Regions from separate parts of the Paenibacillus sp. PSB04 genome, predicted to be linked through region 3. Evidence: riboswitches for the same ligand, from Rfam matches in the RefSeq annotation. Region 3 holds a riboswitch; each other region holds the start of a gene.

The links. Region 3 has a riboswitch for cyclic di-AMP ahead of K2F33_RS01860 (hypothetical protein). Riboswitches for the same ligand answer to the same signal wherever they lie in the genome.
Region 1: it holds a riboswitch for cyclic di-AMP, as region 3 does, so the genes downstream of both, K2F33_RS14555 (TrkH family potassium uptake protein) here and K2F33_RS01860 (hypothetical protein) in region 3, are expected to answer to the same signal.
Region 2: it holds a riboswitch for cyclic di-AMP, as region 3 does, so the genes downstream of both, K2F33_RS07005 (C40 family peptidase) here and K2F33_RS01860 (hypothetical protein) in region 3, are expected to answer to the same signal.

Annotation. Positions count from the first base shown of each region.
Region 1 is NZ_CP081301.1:3,157,967-3,163,496, reverse strand. Features, by position in the region: gene K2F33_RS14565 (cation:proton antiporter) at 1-698, opposite strand, end outside; gene K2F33_RS14560 (potassium channel family protein) at 718-1,389, opposite strand; gene K2F33_RS14555 (TrkH family potassium uptake protein) at 1,476-2,816, opposite strand; cyclic di-AMP (ydaO/yuaA leader) riboswitch at 2,884-3,027, opposite strand; gene K2F33_RS14550 (CPBP family intramembrane glutamic endopeptidase) at 3,286-4,980, shown strand; gene uvrC (excinuclease ABC subunit UvrC) at 4,949-5,530, opposite strand, start outside.
Region 2 is NZ_CP081301.1:1,440,713-1,446,242, reverse strand. Features, by position in the region: gene K2F33_RS07020 (M1 family metallopeptidase) at 1-395, shown strand, start outside; gene K2F33_RS07015 (hypothetical protein) at 406-1,248, shown strand; cyclic di-AMP (ydaO/yuaA leader) riboswitch at 1,522-1,659, shown strand; gene K2F33_RS07010 (C40 family peptidase) at 1,664-2,131, shown strand; cyclic di-AMP (ydaO/yuaA leader) riboswitch at 2,508-2,647, shown strand; gene K2F33_RS07005 (C40 family peptidase) at 2,651-3,142, shown strand; gene K2F33_RS07000 (GNAT family N-acetyltransferase) at 3,364-3,852, shown strand; gene K2F33_RS06995 (c-type cytochrome) at 4,017-4,376, shown strand; gene K2F33_RS06990 (4a-hydroxytetrahydrobiopterin dehydratase) at 4,460-4,765, opposite strand; gene K2F33_RS06985 (hypothetical protein) at 4,952-5,245, opposite strand.
Region 3 is NZ_CP081301.1:360,370-365,899, reverse strand. Features, by position in the region: gene K2F33_RS01875 (urease accessory UreF family protein) at 1-356, opposite strand, end outside; tRNA gene K2F33_RS01870 (tRNA-Leu) at 610-692, shown strand; gene K2F33_RS01865 (glutathione peroxidase) at 837-1,331, opposite strand; cyclic di-AMP (ydaO/yuaA leader) riboswitch at 1,642-1,852, shown strand; cyclic di-AMP (ydaO/yuaA leader) riboswitch at 1,975-2,149, shown strand; gene K2F33_RS01860 (hypothetical protein) at 2,285-2,674, shown strand; gene kdpF (K(+)-transporting ATPase subunit F) at 2,816-2,893, shown strand; gene kdpA (potassium-transporting ATPase subunit KdpA) at 2,964-4,643, shown strand; gene kdpB (potassium-transporting ATPase subunit KdpB) at 4,660-5,530, shown strand, end outside.

The DNA.
Region 1 (5,530 bases), 2.8 Mb from region 3:
ATCATCGTGATCGTCGTGTAGTCCTTCAGGACGCCAAGCCGGAAATGGGCGACGAGATACGTAAGAATCATAGATACGACGGCGCCGACGAGAATGCCGCCAACGGCGGTTTTCACGAAGTCCCAGCCCATCGTCCCGATATGTAAGGAACCGCTGCCCGTCACCGCGGCCAGCAGCGCAAAGGTCAGAATCGAGCCGGTCGCATCGTTGAAGGCAGACTCGCTCTCCACCGTCTCCCGGACCCTTTCCTTGATCTTTACCTGCTTGAACACAGGAATGATCGAAGCGGGGTCAGTCGAGGCAATGACGGCGGCGGCCAGGAAGGCTACGAGCCAGTCCAGCCCGAACAGGTAATGCACGGCAGCTCCGACGATCAAGGTCGTGACGATAACGCCGGGAACGCTCAGCATAGAAAGTGTGATCCATACCTTCCGCAGCCCGCTCAGCTTCAGGTTACGGCCGCCGTCAAACAGAATAAGCGCCGACCCAACGGTGAGGATCAGCTGGTTGATGAGGGAGCTGCTTGTTTCGTTGATCAGATGCAGCCCCTGCCCAAGCAGCATGCCTGCCACGATAAACACAGCAACGTCCGGAAGCCTGAGCCAGGAGGCCAGTCTTCCGGACAGCATGCCGACGGCAATGATAAACAGCAGCAGTATTAAAATGTGATGAATAATTTCGGTCGTCGGGGATTCCATGTCTGTCTCACTTCCGGATTTATGACTTGACGTTCACCGCTTCGCTCTCGAAGCGGTCGATATTGCTGTTGGAGCCAATGATGACCATGATGTCGCCCGCATGCAGCTGGTCCATCGCCGTCGGCGCGACGATGACTCCCTCGGTACGATGGAGCGCAACAATGCTGCATCCGTACCGGGCTCTCGTATTGACTTCGCTCAGCGTCTTCCCGTTCAGGCATTGCGGTACGGTCATCTCCACGATGCTGTAATCTTTGGACAGCTCAATGTAATCCAGCAAATTCGGCGTCACGAGCTGGTGCGCCACCCGGATGCCCATGTCCCGCTCCGGAAAGATTACCCGGTCCACGCCCAGCTTGGACAAGGCTTTGCCGTGCAGCATGGAGATGGCCTTCGCCACTACGGTCTGAACGCCGAGTTCCTTCAGCAGGATTGCGGCCAGGATGCTCATCTGGATATCGTCCCCTATCGCCACGATTCCGCAGTCAAAATTGCGGATTCCCAGCGATTTGAGAACCTCCTCATCGGTTGCATCCGCCACCACGGCGTGGGTCAGATGCTCGCTCATATCATTGACCACTTCTTCATTGATGTCTACCCCAAGCACCTCATAACCCAGATCCATAAGCTCCATGGCCAAGCTTGAGCCGAACCTCCCTAAACCGATCACGACAAACTGCTGTGTTTTCATTTCTTTCCAGATGCTCCTTATCCTTTAATGTTGGTTCTATATATGGTTCTTATAACAATATTGAAACTTTGAATCACCCAAATTCCTTACCCGATAATGATCTTACCTTCGGGATGACGGTACAGCTCCTTGCCCTTCTTCGGACCAAGCGCGTAGGCGAAGGTCAGCGGCCCAAGACGGCCGGCAAACATCGTCAGGCAGATCAGGATTTTCCCGATCAAGGACAAATGCGGCGTCAGCCCGAGCGATAATCCTACGGTGCCGAAAGCCGAAGTCGTCTCGTACAGGATCATCAAAAAGCTGCTGTCTTCTGTTGTGGACAGAATCATCGATACGCCGACCACCAGAAACAAGGCCAGAAAGGTAATGGTCAACGCTTTGAAAATCCGCTCCTGCGCCAAACGGTACCGGTACAGGACGATATCGTCGCGGCCGCGGATCATCGCGATCACCGCACCGACGAGGATGGTGAACGTCGTGGTCTTGATCCCGCCCCCGGTAGAGCCCGGCGACGCGCCGATAAACATCAGAATGATCGTGAAAAATTGCGATGCCTGGCGCATATCTGCCAAGTTCAGCGTATTCGCCCCTGCCGTCCGCGGCGTGACCGACTGGAACAGCGAGGCGAGAATTTTGCCACCCCAATTCAGCGAACCGAGCGTCTTGGGATTCGTGAATTCAAAGATAAAGATGACGACTGCTCCGACCACAATCAGGGCACCGGTCATGGACAGCACCACTTTGCTGTGGAGCGACAGTTTCCGGTGTACCTGGTAATCCACCAGATCGGACATGACGATAAAGCCGATGCCGCCGGATACGATCAGAAACATCACGACAAAATTGACGAGCGGATCGTATACAAATCCCGTCAAGCTGTTAAAATGGCCGAACAGGTCAAATCCCGCATTATTGAACATGGACACGCCATGAAATATTCCAAAATAGATCGCTTTTCCAAGAGGCATATCGAACGACCACCGGATGGCAAGCAGCAGTGCTCCGCAGCCTTCGATCGTCAACGAAAAAAATATGACTTTCCGGATCAGACGGACGATGCCTTCCATCGTATTCTGATTCATCGCTTCCTGCAGCAGGAGCCGGTCCCGGAGTGAAATCCGGCGCTTGAAAGCCAGGGCAACCAGGGTAGCCATCGTCATAAAGCCGAGTCCCCCGACTTGAATCAGCAGCATAATGACTACTTGGCCGAACGTGCTGAAGTACAGCCCCGTGTCTTTGACAACCAAACCGGTCACGCAGGTCGCCGAGGTTGCCGTAAACAAGGCATCAATAAAACTCAGCGGTTTTCCCGTCGTGTTCGAAATCGGCAAGGTGAGCAGTATGGCTCCGATCAAAATAATGGCCGCAAAACCCAGAGTTAATATTTGCGGAGGGGCCAGCCGGAACCACTTCCATTTCCCAATCAATACATTCACCTCTTTAAAAAAGTCAAAAGAAAAAAAGCATCGGAAATCCAATGCCTTTCGGTTTGGCTCCTGCATGCACGACGCCTACGAGGTTAGCTGACGGATTCGGGCATGCACAGGTTGCCCTATTCGCGGACTAAAACATCCAACGAAATTCACCCCAAAAAATTGGTTCCCCCGTTTTCACTTGGAAATTCGGCGTTCTTATTCATTTGCATCAAAATTATAATCTTTATTGTAGGACTTCACAAAGGCCTTTTTCTGATGAATTGGATGGAAAACAGCCTGATTCGCAATGCAGGTGGACACGGTCTGCGGTTATCTTCTCTTTTCGATGGCTTTCCTTGATTTTCATCGTTTTTTCACCACTATTTTCAGGGTATACTGGTTTTGGGCGAATCTTCTATGTTATGTTTACCGTACTGTATTGGGGGGAATGGTATCTTTATCACATTCAAGGGGGGATTTCATGGACCGGTTAAACCAGCCGCTGGAAATCAGGGCCAATTATAAATGGCTGGGCATTTTGGGGGTCATCGGCCTTATTTTATTCTTTTTTGTACAAGTGTTTCCGCAGACGAGCTCGGAGACGCTAGAGGGGCAAACGACCAAGGTCATCAGCAAATCGGAGGCGGAAGCAGCCGCCAAAGCGTTTGCCTCGGACCGGTTGACTATTCAAACAGGCATTGCAGATAAGCCGCTCGTCACGTACCAGTCGGAATCGGACCTTTACGGTTATTTATCCAGAGAGAAGCTTCTTAACGAATATAACAAGAAATACGAATCGAAGTATCCTTATGACGTGTTCCGGGTGCGGCTGCCCGAGTCGAGCGATCAGGGATATGTCAATGTAGACGTACATATGAACACGGGCAAGGTCGTCGGGTTTTCCATCACGCCTCCGTACTCCAAGTATGCTGCCGCGATGGCTGAATCGAACGAAACCATGCGCAAGCAGAAACTGAGAATTGTGGAAGGCAACATGACGCTGGAGGATAAAGAGGAAATCGCCTCGTCCTGGCTGCAGAAGCTGGGCTATAACACCGGCTCCCTGAAAGTATCGAGCGGCAAGGATGAGCCCGGATTGATCTATACCGACTCCTCCTCGCACATCGGGGAATCGCAGTTGGAATTCAAGTTTGCCTTTGAGGATGGGGAGCTTCACTCCTTCCTCCCTGGATTTTCGGTCCCATCCGCTCATACGGCTTATGTAGAGAAGCAGACCAAAAGCGCCACGATGCTGACCATGCTGGGATACGGACTGTTTACGATCGTGCTCGGCATTCTCGCCATCATTTACAGTGCACTGACGCGGCGGTACACCTCCTTTGCACGCGGGCTGTTTTTGTCCTTGTTTTATTTTGTTGTCTCATTGCTGACGACTTATAACATGCTGCCAGTGCTGGAAGCGGAAGGCTTCTCCCAGTTCGGGATCATCGCGGCCATGGTCGTTCAGGTGATCCTGAGCATAGCCATGACGGTGCTCCTGTATTTCTCCCTGGTCGGCGGGGACGGACTATGGCGCAAAGCCGGTTACAACGCCTGGGCCCGCGCCAAAGAGCCTGGATATGGGCGTTACGTGCTCCACAGCATGTTCACCGGGTATTTGTGGGCGTTTATCCTGATGGGGGCGCAGTCGGTGATCTATCTCGTCCTGGACCGGACGATCCACAGCTGGTCCACGACGGACGCCTCGCAGTCCCCGTATAACATGCTGTATCCGTGGATGCTGCCGATCATGGCCTGGATGGCCGGCATCTCCGAGGAAGCCGTGTACCGCCTGTTCGGCATACCGATGCTGAAGAAAATCGTAAGGAACACATTTGTCGCCTGCGTCATTCCGACGCTGATTTGGGCCTTCGGCCATACGCTGTACCCGATCTACCCGATATACACCCGGCCGATTGAGCTCCTGTTCATCGGTCTCCTGTTCAGCTTGATCTTCCTGCGTCACGGCTACATCGCGGTCATGTTCGCCCACGTCGTGTTCGACAGTATCCTGATGAGCTTCAGCTTGTTCAGCATGGGGGATCTGACGAACATTTTGGCGGGCGTGGTCACCTGCGTCATGCCGTTTATCGTCGCCTGGGTCATTTACCTGTTTTACGGCAAAAAGAAGGAGAAGCCGTATGCTACGACTCCTCCTCCTGAAGGGCTGCTATAATTTGTCCGGCGAGCTTGTCGCCGATCGAGAGAGGCCGGAAGTCTTCAATCCGGGCCTCTTTTATTTTTTTGAGCGAGCCAAAATGCTTCAGCAGCAGCTTACGCCGCTTCTCGCCGATGCCCGGGATGGCGTCGAGCTTGGATGCCACCATCGACTTGCCGCGCTGCTCGCGGTGGAAGGTGATGGCGAACCGGTGCACCTCATCCTGGATGCGCTGGAGCAGGTAGAACTCCTGGCTGTCGCGCGGCAGCGAAATCGGCTCGGGCGGATCGCCCACCATCAGCTGCGCGGTCCGGTGCTTGACGTCCTTGACCAGACCGCACACCGGGATAAACAGGCCCAGCTCGTTCTGCAGCACGTCGATCGCGGCGGAAATTTGGCCTTTGCCGCCGTCCACGACAATCAGGTCAGGCAGCTCCAAATTTTCCTTGAGCACGCGCTCGTAGCGCCTGCGGACGACCTCCCGCATCGTATCGTAATCGTCCGGTCCCTGAACCGAACGGATTTTGTACTTCCGGTATTCCTTTTTGTCGGGCTTGCCGTCGATAAA
Region 2 (5,530 bases), 1.1 Mb from region 3:
TCGATCAATATGTATACGGCAGCCAGATGGCCGATTTTTCGGTCGACGAAATTACGGTGCGCAAGGATAAGGAATCGGCGCAGCCCCGGTACGATTCTTTGGTGAAGGTCAGCAAAAAGGGCGGCGATCTGCCGCAGGTGCCGATACTGTTCACGTTTACGGACGGGCATCAGATCAAAAAGGTTTGGGACGTAAAGAACGCCAGCACCCAGTTCAAGCTGACATACAGCTCCCCGCTGGCCTGGGCCATGATCGATCCCGGCTATACGATCGTGCTGGAAAACAAACATGTGAACAACTACCTGAAGGCGGACATGGATCATAAAGTGCTCCTCCGCTGGAACGTAAGCATTACCAAGCTGATTGAAACCCTGCTTGGAAGTCTGTCCTGGTGAGGTGAGAGCAGTGAAATCCTATATTGTTAACGGTTGGAAAAGCGTCAAAGACCAATTTTATGTCATGATCATCATGTTCCTGTACCAGCTGCTCTGGGGCTACTTCCTGTACCGTCTGATCGATTCGGCGGTCGTGCCGCTGCTGATGCGGTATCCCGATCCCCCGCCGACCGAACTCAGCCAGGTCCTCTATTATGTAGAGGGACAGATGAGCTTGACGCAAAGCAGCACCGTGCATACTTACCTTTGGGTTCTCCTGGGAATGGTCGCCCTCCGCATGCTGCTGACCCCATTTATCCACGCGGGCATCTTCTACGGCCTGCACCGGGAGCATCAGGGGGAACGCGGACTGTTTTTCTTCCAGGGCATGAAGCTGCACGGCAAAACGGTATTTCTTTTTCACCTGATCGAATGGGTGCTTATCGCCGCTCCGTTATACTGGATGATCCCGAAGATGTATCCCATCCTGCTCAGCGCGATCCAAAACCATGCCCAGCTGCTTCACTGCATCCCGTACATTGCAGTCTGGCTTCTGTACTGCTACATCGTCCATCAGATGATTCTGTTCATGCAGTTTGGCAAAACCGGTGGAACCAGCATGTTCTCCTCGCTCTGGATCTGCCTGCGAAGCGCGCTGCCGGTCATCGGCATATCCGTTCTGCTGGGCGCGGTCAGCCTGCTCTTGTATGGCATTACCAGCAGCGTCTCTCTGATCTGGGCAGGGCTTGCCACCCTGATTATCCAACAGGGCTACCATATGGTCAGCTGTATCTTTAAATTATGGAATATCTCCTCCCAATATGATTTGTGGCATCAGCAAATGAACCGTACGAAAAAAAATATTTCGGAATAGTTAAAATTTTGTCATCACTTTAATCCGCTGATAAAAGAAGAACCCCGTCTCTTTCTGTTGAAAAGAGGCGGGGTTTTTGTTGTAAAATGATTGTTAACCATTTGCCAAAGTATAAATCCTCTGTTAAAATAATCCGAGTACGAACTTAGTAACAACTTTGTAATCTTTGCTGTAACGATTTTGACTTTGCTGTAACTGATTTCATCATTTGTCCGTTCATTTGATTGGTATGTACGATTATAGGTAACTTGTCAGCATGTCCATTTCCGGTGCAATCATCACGAGCCGAATTCCCGGGCACCAGGAAGCGGGGGATCCAATTTTGGGTGAATTGATCTCGCTACAGAGGGATCATAGGGGACCTTCTACCGAATCCTTAAGCTAACCTCGCAGGCATTGGAAGGGGTTTATTTTTTTGAAGAAGAAGTTGGCAGCCGCAGCGCTGGGCCTTACACTTGCGTTCTCCATGGGCACCGGCAGCGTATTTGCGGATTCATCTCTGAATCACATCGTTAACAACACGATCGGCGTTTCTTACAAAACCGGCGGAACAACTACGAACGGCTTCGATTGCTCCGGTTTTACCCGTTACGTGTACCAAAAGCTGGGGTTAAACCTCCCGCGTGTATCCGCTGCGCAGTATAAAACAGGTACCGCTGTTTCCAAAAGCCAGCTGAGAGCAGGAGACCTGGTTTTCTTTAACACCCTAGGCGCAGGCGTTTCCCATGTCGGCATTTACATCGGCAACGGAAAATTCGCGCACGCGTCCTCTTCGAAAGGCGTTACCATCAGCAAACTGAGCCAAAGCTACTACGCCAACCGCTACGTTGGCGCCAAACGGGTCATGAGTACGGCCAAATATCAAGCTGCGGTTTACAATTGATTATCTCTCGAAAACAATGCATATCCATAACAACCCGCGCCGCTGATTTTTGCCGAAATCGCCCCGCGGGTTTGTTGTTACTTATTAGACGTACGAACCACCGAAAAGGTAACAGCATTTCAAAAATTTTTTTTACACGAGTAAATCCACGGTTTTCTCCTGTTTTTTCCACCCTTGTCATTTCTTTTACCCACTCGTCCAACAAATAAACATCATTTCCTATAAATTTTCCTACAAATCTTCTTTTTCTGTTAGAAACAATTGCCAAAGTCCGATTCCTTTGTTACAATAGTCCCAGCGATAGTAACAACTTTGTAATCTTTACCTGATACAAAGTTGCGAACGAATAAGAAGTAACAGGGAATGATACATAGTGTAAAAGTTCATGCCGAATTTCCTCACACTAAGGAAAGCGGGGGAACCAGTTATGGGTGAATTGATCTTGCTTCAGAGGGATCATAGGGGGCCTTCTACCGAATCCTTAAGCTAACCTCGCAGGCGCCGGAAGGGGTATTTTACTTGAAGAAGAAGCTTGCAGCAGCAGTCATGAGTTTCGCCATCGTGCTCACGGTCGGCACAGGAAGCGCTTTCGCGGATTCCAAGATGGATAAAGTGATCGACAGTGCGATCGGAACCAAGTACAGAACGGGCGGAACCACAACAAGCGGATTTGACTGCTCGGGATTTACAATGTATGTATTTGATCAATTGGGCATCGATCTGCCCCATCAATCTGGTTCCCAGTTCAGCATGGGTTCGGCCGTATCCCGCAGTGATCTGAGAGCAGGCGACTTGGTATTCTTTAATACATCGGGAGCCGGAGTATCCCATGTCGGAATTTACGTCGGCGACGGAAAATTCGCACATGCCTCCACTTCTCGCGGTGTGATCATCAGCTCTCTGAGCGACAGCTACTACGTCAACCGCTACGTTGGCGCCAAACGAATCATGAGTACGGATAAATACAAAACCGCCGCCGTCGATTCCGAGGACGTTGATGACGTCCAGTAATGCAGGTAAAGCAAGGGTACGAGATCCCGTAGAATGAGATTTTTGCCGAAATCTCCTTTTGCGGGATTTTTTGCGGACAGAAATGGGTAACCTTTCCATTCTCGCCCGCTACTCCTCATTTACCCCTCTATTCCGAAATTAAACAGATATCTGGGACAATCCGGAATATTTTTTCTCTAATGTTCAAATCCTACAGGGAGGTCTGGAAGGGAGATCTGCACATGAACCTCCAACATGAGAGCTTCATGATCGTTCCCATGACCCGGGAGCATGCTGAGACCGTCTGCAGCTGGGTGTACGAACCTCCATACGATTTATACGGCTGGCTGCCGTGGGATCAGATGGAGGCGCTTGGCGTCGAATTTGGTGATCCTGAGGTGAGGCAAAGCCAATATGTGTCCGTCCTGGATGCTGAACATACCTTGTGCGGGTTCGCGCAGTTCTTTCCCTTGGCAGGCGTGACCCGGCTTGGTGTTGGCATGCGGCCTGATTTATGCGGCCAGAGGCTGGGTAAGAGCTTTATGCAGGCTGTGATCGGCGCAGCCCGTGAAAAACGGCCTGGGGACGAAATCGACCTTGAAGTGCATACATGGAATAAGCGAGCCATCCGGGCTTACGGGAAGTCGGGGTTTGTCATCGCTGATACCTACCCCAAGCTGACCCCTGAAGGTGAACAGCTGTTTCACTGTATGGTCTATGAAGGGATCTAACTTGAAAATTCCATCATCATAAAAATGGTACAAATTTGTGTATTTTTGGTGGCCCCAAGTTTGGATTCGTTTGCTTTTTTGACACAAACTATTTGATGTGATGGCTTGTTCCGTTATAATGAAGGAATGAAGAATGACAGTTTACATAGAAAGGACGAAAACGGATGCAAAAATGGATCATGAGCGGTGTATTAACGATCGCAGTGGTTATGGCAATTGTGCTCATGTTTACGCTTCCAGGCAAAGAGCAGGTGGCGGAAGAAGAGAAGCCGACCATGCCGGAAGTTACGATGGACGCCGCAGCGGCTGAATCTACGATTAAAGCGCAAGGCTGCATTAGCTGTCACGGGGATCAGCTTCAGGGTGCCGTAGGCCCGAACCTTCAAAAGATCGGAAGCCAACTGTCCGCTGAAGAGATTTACACCATTATCACTAAAGGTAAAGGCGGCATGCCATCCTTTAAAGACAAGTTGAAAGCTGAAGAGATTGCCAATGTGGCCCAGTGGCTGGCTGAGAAGAAATAAAAGTTGTAACGCATACAGAAACACGCTTTGGAAGAACGGGACGTTCATCGCAAAGCGTGTTTTTATTTGCTGCATTATTCTCGTTACCTTTTTTCGCCGGAACGCATTTTTTCGAACAGTTCGTTAAATTGGTGGGCCTCCTTGACATCCAGGGACGTAATCCCGCCTTCATCCCATGAAGTCAAACGCAGCGTCACATTTTTATAATCAATCGTAATAAAGGGGTGGTGGCCAAAAGCCTCTGAAATGGCCGCAACCTCATCCACAAAGGAAATGCCCTTCATGAAATTGGAGAAAACGTATTTGCGCACAATCCAGCGGCCCTCTTCAAGCTCCCAGCCTTCCAGCTTAGACAAATGCGTTTCTACTTCTTCTTGCGTATATACCATTCTTCCGTTCCTCCCTGAAACCTAACATCCCCGAGGTTCACCAGGATGTGTCATTAATGTATGCTCGGGCGAAAAACCTTTACCCATTGTATTCATCCCTGAATGTAATCATGCTTCTCCAAGGAGAGTACATACGAATAATATCTTACCATGGACGGGTTTATAAAATCCATCCGGCCCCAGGGACTATATCAGTGAGACTACGGTCAGCTCCTCGTCGCCGATCAAGAGGTTGATCCGGTGATGGTCCTTGTCATACATCACGACACCGCTTCCAACGGTGATGACAGGTTCGGCTCCCAGCGCATAGAACAAATCCTCCGCCAGCGCCTCATGCACCTCACGCTTCTCTTCGATGCCCAGCTGCATCCAATCCTGCTCCGCCATTTCAAAAAATAAATAACTGTCCGGAATTTCCCCGACAGCTGCCGTCAAATCGGTCAATATGCCGTCATAGTCACGACCATGCTTAACGCCCATGCCATTCCCTCCAATATCGAAGTTTAGTTACTCATACGATCTATAAGCGATGATTGTGAATGGTGAATGCCCTGCTCCATGCGCCCCTGTGTCAGGGTCTCAAGTGGGCCATTCGTCACCCGTTTGTGCTGTGATTATTCCCTTCAGGGTATGGTGCTCGGACTTGATTTTGTAGGACAGATGAACCTTGTCATTTCATTATACCGGAAAATATCCCTTAAAAAAAAAGAGAATGGTGTCGATAAATAATATAAACCGTTTTTTGTGAAAGCGACCATGTTGCAA
Region 3 (5,530 bases):
TTGAGCCAGGGGTACAGGGCCTGGGCCAGTTTCAAAAGTCTTCTGCCCCGTTGGCGCACCGCTTCATCATTTTCATGGGCAGCGATTCCTCCGAGGATGTACCGGTCAATTCGGGCGATCTGACGGATATCCCGTTGGTCGGCAGCTGCGTAAATCGCCTGAATGGCCGCGCCGTCTTGGCGGACCAAACGATTCATCATCGGATGAAGGATGAACCCTTCCAGCTCTTCCTGGCTCTGGATGCGCCCTTCTGCAATTCGGGTTTGGAGGTCAAACACATGGCTGAAGCCTCCGACCGACAAGTCGTTATCCAGCGTTTGCACGTAATCGAGCAGTTTGGTGCTTTTGTCGTTCAACGCGGTCACCTCCATATTATTGTGGTAATAAATATTACATGAATTGCGAAGTGAAATCATCGATCACTATTATTTGTAAGTTAATATTACATAAATATTGTGGTTTGTCAATGTTAGGGCGACTTGATCTCTGTTTTTGTTGTTTGATGTGTTATATAATATTACATGTATGGTGTTTTAATGTATTTCCCTTTACAATTCGGATGATTTTGTGTATAATAAAAAAGTTCGCTAAATGAACTTTGGATATTATGCGGTAGTGGTGGAATGGCAGACACGCTATCTTGAGGGGGTAGTGGGCGTACGCCCGTGGAGGTTCGAGTCCTCTCTACCGCATCTATGAACACAGAAAGAAGCTTCCTTGGAGAAATCCAGGGGAGCTTCTTTTTTTGCTTATTGCATTTTCGTATATTTCGGGGTCCCGCAAAGCTAGTGAATTCGGATCGCAGCAAGTAGCGTTATTTTGTAGGGCTGATTTGCCTATTCGCTTTTTCCGGATGCAAGCAGCTTGCGGATGTCGTTTTCGATTTTGTCCGGTGTCGTTTTGGGCGCGTAACGCTTGATGACCCTGCCCTTGGAGTCGACCAGGAACTTGGTAAAGTTCCACTTGACCGCTTTCGATCCGAGCACGCCCGGCGCTTCCCGGGTCAGGTATTGAAACAGTGGATGGGCGTTGCTGCCCTTGACGTCGATCTTCTCAAACATCGGGAACGTGACCCCGTAATTCATCTGGCAGAATTCGCCGATCTCCTCGCTGGTACCGGGCTCCTGATTGGCAAACTGGTTACTCGGAAAACCGAGAATTTGAAAATGATGGTCGCGGAACTCGTCGTACAGCTCCTGCAGCCCGCGAAACTGCGGCGTAAATCCGCATTTGCTGGCCGTGTTCACGATCAGCAGCACGTCACCTTCATATTCCTTTAACGATACCTCTTTGCCGCGCAGCGTGTTCACTTGAAAATCATAGACGCTCACTGCCATCCTCCTCCTTTTGTGCTGCTATGAATCATCATCCAGCCGAAGCATTTACCAAGCACACAATTTAATTTTAAACGATTGAACTGTAATGTCAATGCGGATATTCCTGCGAGCCAGTGTCCCCGAATGACCTGGATTCCATAAATGCGCCAAATCGGGAGCATGGAAGAGGTAGAAGTCAAAAAGCCAAAATGTAAGCGCTAATAAGGTCCTGAATGTTCCAAAATTCGCGGTTCATGATTTTTAGACTGCCTTTACAGCTTGGAAGGAGCGGGTGTATGATTCAGAGCGTATTCAATACAGTTTCCATTACTAATCGCTGAGTTTCCGCAAAAAAGCGCGGAAATCGGGGGAACCAAACGCGTGCCATGGAGCAGCGAACCGGTGTGAGAGTCGGGGGTCTGCTGCCAGCCGCAGGGGTGAATCCCGGCTACGGATGCCATGGATCCGGCCGGGTAGAGCGACTCTCACCGCTCGAATCCGTCAGCTAACCTCGTAAGCGTCGTTTGAGAGAGGAATGATGAAACTTGCGACCCGAATAAACTTTCGGATCACAGGGGGATCAGCTGGCCTCTGTGTTTTTTTTACCCTTTTTTAGCTTACTGGAACAAAAGAGAGCATTCATCACAATCACATACACTTATCAATAACGCTTAATTTCGGCCGGAAAGGGCCGGGAGCGGGGGAACCACAGCGGCCGCCTGGAATGGAAGCCGCCGGGGTGAATCTTTCCGGTACGGTAAGTACCGGAAGGTAGGGCGACTCTCACGCCCGAATCCGACAGCTAACCTCGTCAGCGTAACGGGAGAGGCAGCACTTATCGTGCGCATTTTGAATATAGGACGATCCTATTCATATTCGTCCAAATTCAAGAAGCCGCGGGAAAGGTCCTTCTTTCCCTGCGGCTTCTTTTGCGTATTCGCGGCTGCCGCACAGGAGGAGCCTTTGAAATGGACAACGTCGTCATCGTGACCGCGCCGAACGAGGCGGGACGCAATTTTATCAAGCTGCTGATGTATTGGAAGAGGCCCTTTGCCGTTCTGACCAACAGTGCCCGGGAGGAACGCCTCTTGAGAAAAATGGGGGTGCAGCAGATCATCCGGCTGAATACGAATCACGCGGAGGATTGGGTGGTGCCCGAAATAGAGGTCGGCAAAATCTTTCTGTTTGAAAGCAGCCTCAACCTGACCTGCCGCTATTTGCAAATCTGCCGTCCCTGGACGTCGGAACCGGTATATGTCATTACGCAGAGGGGCAGCTCACCCGGCATTTACCGGGGGCTTGGTGCAGATCACATCATTTATACCTTAAACGGCGAAGTCGGATTTTTACTGAAATAAAGATGATTCTAACCATGCAAAGGAGAGACCGGAAACGATGATGGATGTATATATGATACTTGCGCTCGCTGCCACCTTTGGCGTGTTCTTGTTATTTCTTCATTGGTGCGGCCGAGTGGTGGAAGAAGGGGGCAAAGACCAATGATTGTCGTTGGGGCATTCGCCGTGCTTGTCTTTATCTATTTGGTTTACGCCTTGATCCATCCGGAAAAATTTTGACGGGGAATTTTAAATCTGTAAGCCTTAAGGGGCCAAAGCAGAACATGCTCGTAAGAGGGGGAAGCCAGCCTTGGATATTTTGCAAATTTGTATCGTCATTTTCGTGCTCCTGCTGCTCGTGAAGCCGGTAGGCACTTACGTATATCATATATTCTCCAATGAACCGAACCGGACGGACCGGATTTTCGGCGGCGTGGAAAGAGTTTTATACCGGATCATCGGGCTGAAGCAGCGGGGCAGCATGAATTGGAAAAAGTACGCGCTCAGCATGATCGCAACCAATATCTTTCTGGTAGCGATCAGCTATATATTGCTGCGAACGATGGGCGCCCTTCCGGGCAACCCGAGCGGCATCGGCAATATGGAGGCTAGCCTGTCCTTCAACACGGTCATCAGCTTTATGACGAACACGAACCTCCAGCATTACAGCGGAGAGAGCGGCATGTCTTATTTTGGCCAAATGATCGTCATCACGATGATGATGTTTACCTCGGCAGCCTCGGGCCTGGCTATCGCTATTGCTTTTATGCGCGGCATCACCCGCAGGGGTGAGGGGCTCGGGAACTTCTTCGAGGATTTTATCAAGGCGCATGTCCGCCTGTTCGTGCCGCTTGCCCTCATCGTAACCCTGGTGCTGGTCGGGCTCAAAGTGCCGCAGACGCTGGAGCCGATGCGGGCCGTGCAAACGCTGGGAGGCGGCGTGCAGCAGATTCCGCTGGGTCCTGTGGCCTCGCTGGAATCGATCAAGCACCTCGGAACGAACGGGGGAGGTTTCTTCGGCGTCAATTCGGCCCATCCGTTCGAGAACCCAAGCCCGCTGACCAACGTGATCGAAATTCTCAGCATGTGGACGATTTCGGCGTCACTGCCTTACACGTTCGGACGGTTCGCCCGGAACAAGAAGCAGGGCTGGATGATTTTCAGCGTCATGATGACGCTGTTCGTAGCGTTCCTGTGCCTGACGTATTTCTCGGAAAAAGCCGGCAACCCGCTGATCAACCAGCTTGGCATCAACAGCTCGGGCGGCAGCATGGAAGGCAAGGAGGTGCGCTTTGGCATCGCGCAGTCCGCGTTGTTCACAACCGTCACCACCGCCGCAACGACGGGGTCGGTCAACAACATGCATGATACGCTGACGCCGCTGGGAGGACTTGCGCCCTTGGCCGAAATGATGCTGAACGTCGTGTTCGGCGGCAAGGGGGTCGGTTTCGTCAATATGATCATGTATGCAATCCTCGGCGTATTTATCTGCGGCCTGATGGTTGGCCGGACGCCGGAATTTCTGGGCCGGAAGATCGAAGCCCGGGAGATGAAGCTGATCGCGGTGGCGATTCTGATGCATCCCTTCATTATTCTTGCGCCGACGGCGATTTCGTTTATGACGCATCTGGGTACCGACGCCTTCTCCAATCCTTCGTATCACAGCTTGAGCCAGTCGCTCTATGAGTTCACCTCCTCGGCGGCGAATAACGGCTCCGGGTTCGAGGGATTGGCAGACAATACCGTATTCTGGAACGTCAGCACCGGTCTGGTGATGCTCCTTGGCCGATATATTTCGATTATCGCGCTGCTCGCCGTTGCAGGTTCGCTGGCGGTGAAGCAGAAGGTTGCCGAGACCCAGGGTACCTTCCGGACGGACAACAAGCTGTTTGCCGGCATTTTGACCGGAACCGTGCTGCTGATCGGAGCGCTGACGTTCCTTCCGGTCCTCGTTTTGGGGCCGGTCGCCGAATTTTTAACACTTAACTAAAGAGGTGGAGCAAGTCATGAGCGGACAACGCAAAAGCATGCTGTCTGGCGGCATTGCCAAACAGGCGCTGAAAGACAGCTTTATGAAACTGAACCCGGCCGTAATGATGAAAAATCCGGTCATGTTCGTTGTGGAGGTCGGCACCTTCGTGGTGCTGCTGATGGTTCTTTTTCCCTTTTATTTTCATACCGAGGGACGGATAGGGTTTAATCTGACCGTGTTTCTGATATTGCTCTTCACCGTCCTGTTCGCGAATTTCGCGGAGGCGCTGGCGGAAGGCCGGGGCAAGGCCCAGGCCGATACGCTCAAGAAGAGCAAAAAAGACACGACGGCGAACAAAATCGTGGGCGGCGAGATCAAGGTCGTCAGCTCGGCCGAGCTGCGCAAAGGCGATGTCGTCATCGTCTCCCAGGGAGAGATGATCCCGGGTGACGGGGAAGTCATCGAAGGTCTTGCATCGGTGGATGAATCGGCGATTACCGGCGAATCGGCACCGGTGATCAAAGAAGCCGGCGGCGATTTCAGCTCGGTCACCGGGGGAACCCGCGTCGTCAGCGACCAGATCAAGGTGATGATCAAAAGCGATCCGGGCGAATCGTTCCTGGACCGGATGATATCCCTGGTCGAAGGGGCGGCGCGCCAGAAAACACCTAATGAAATTGCGCTTAACACGCTGCTTACAACACTAACGTTGATATTTCTGATCGTGGTCGTCACGTTGGCGCCAATTGCCAAGCATTTCGGCATTTCACTGGATATCCCGGTGCTGATCTCCCTGCTCGTGTGCCTCATTCCGACGACGATCGGCGGGCTGCTGTCCGCCATCGGCATCGCGGGCATGGACCGGGTTACGCAGTTCAACGTGCTGGCCATGTCGGGAAAAGCCG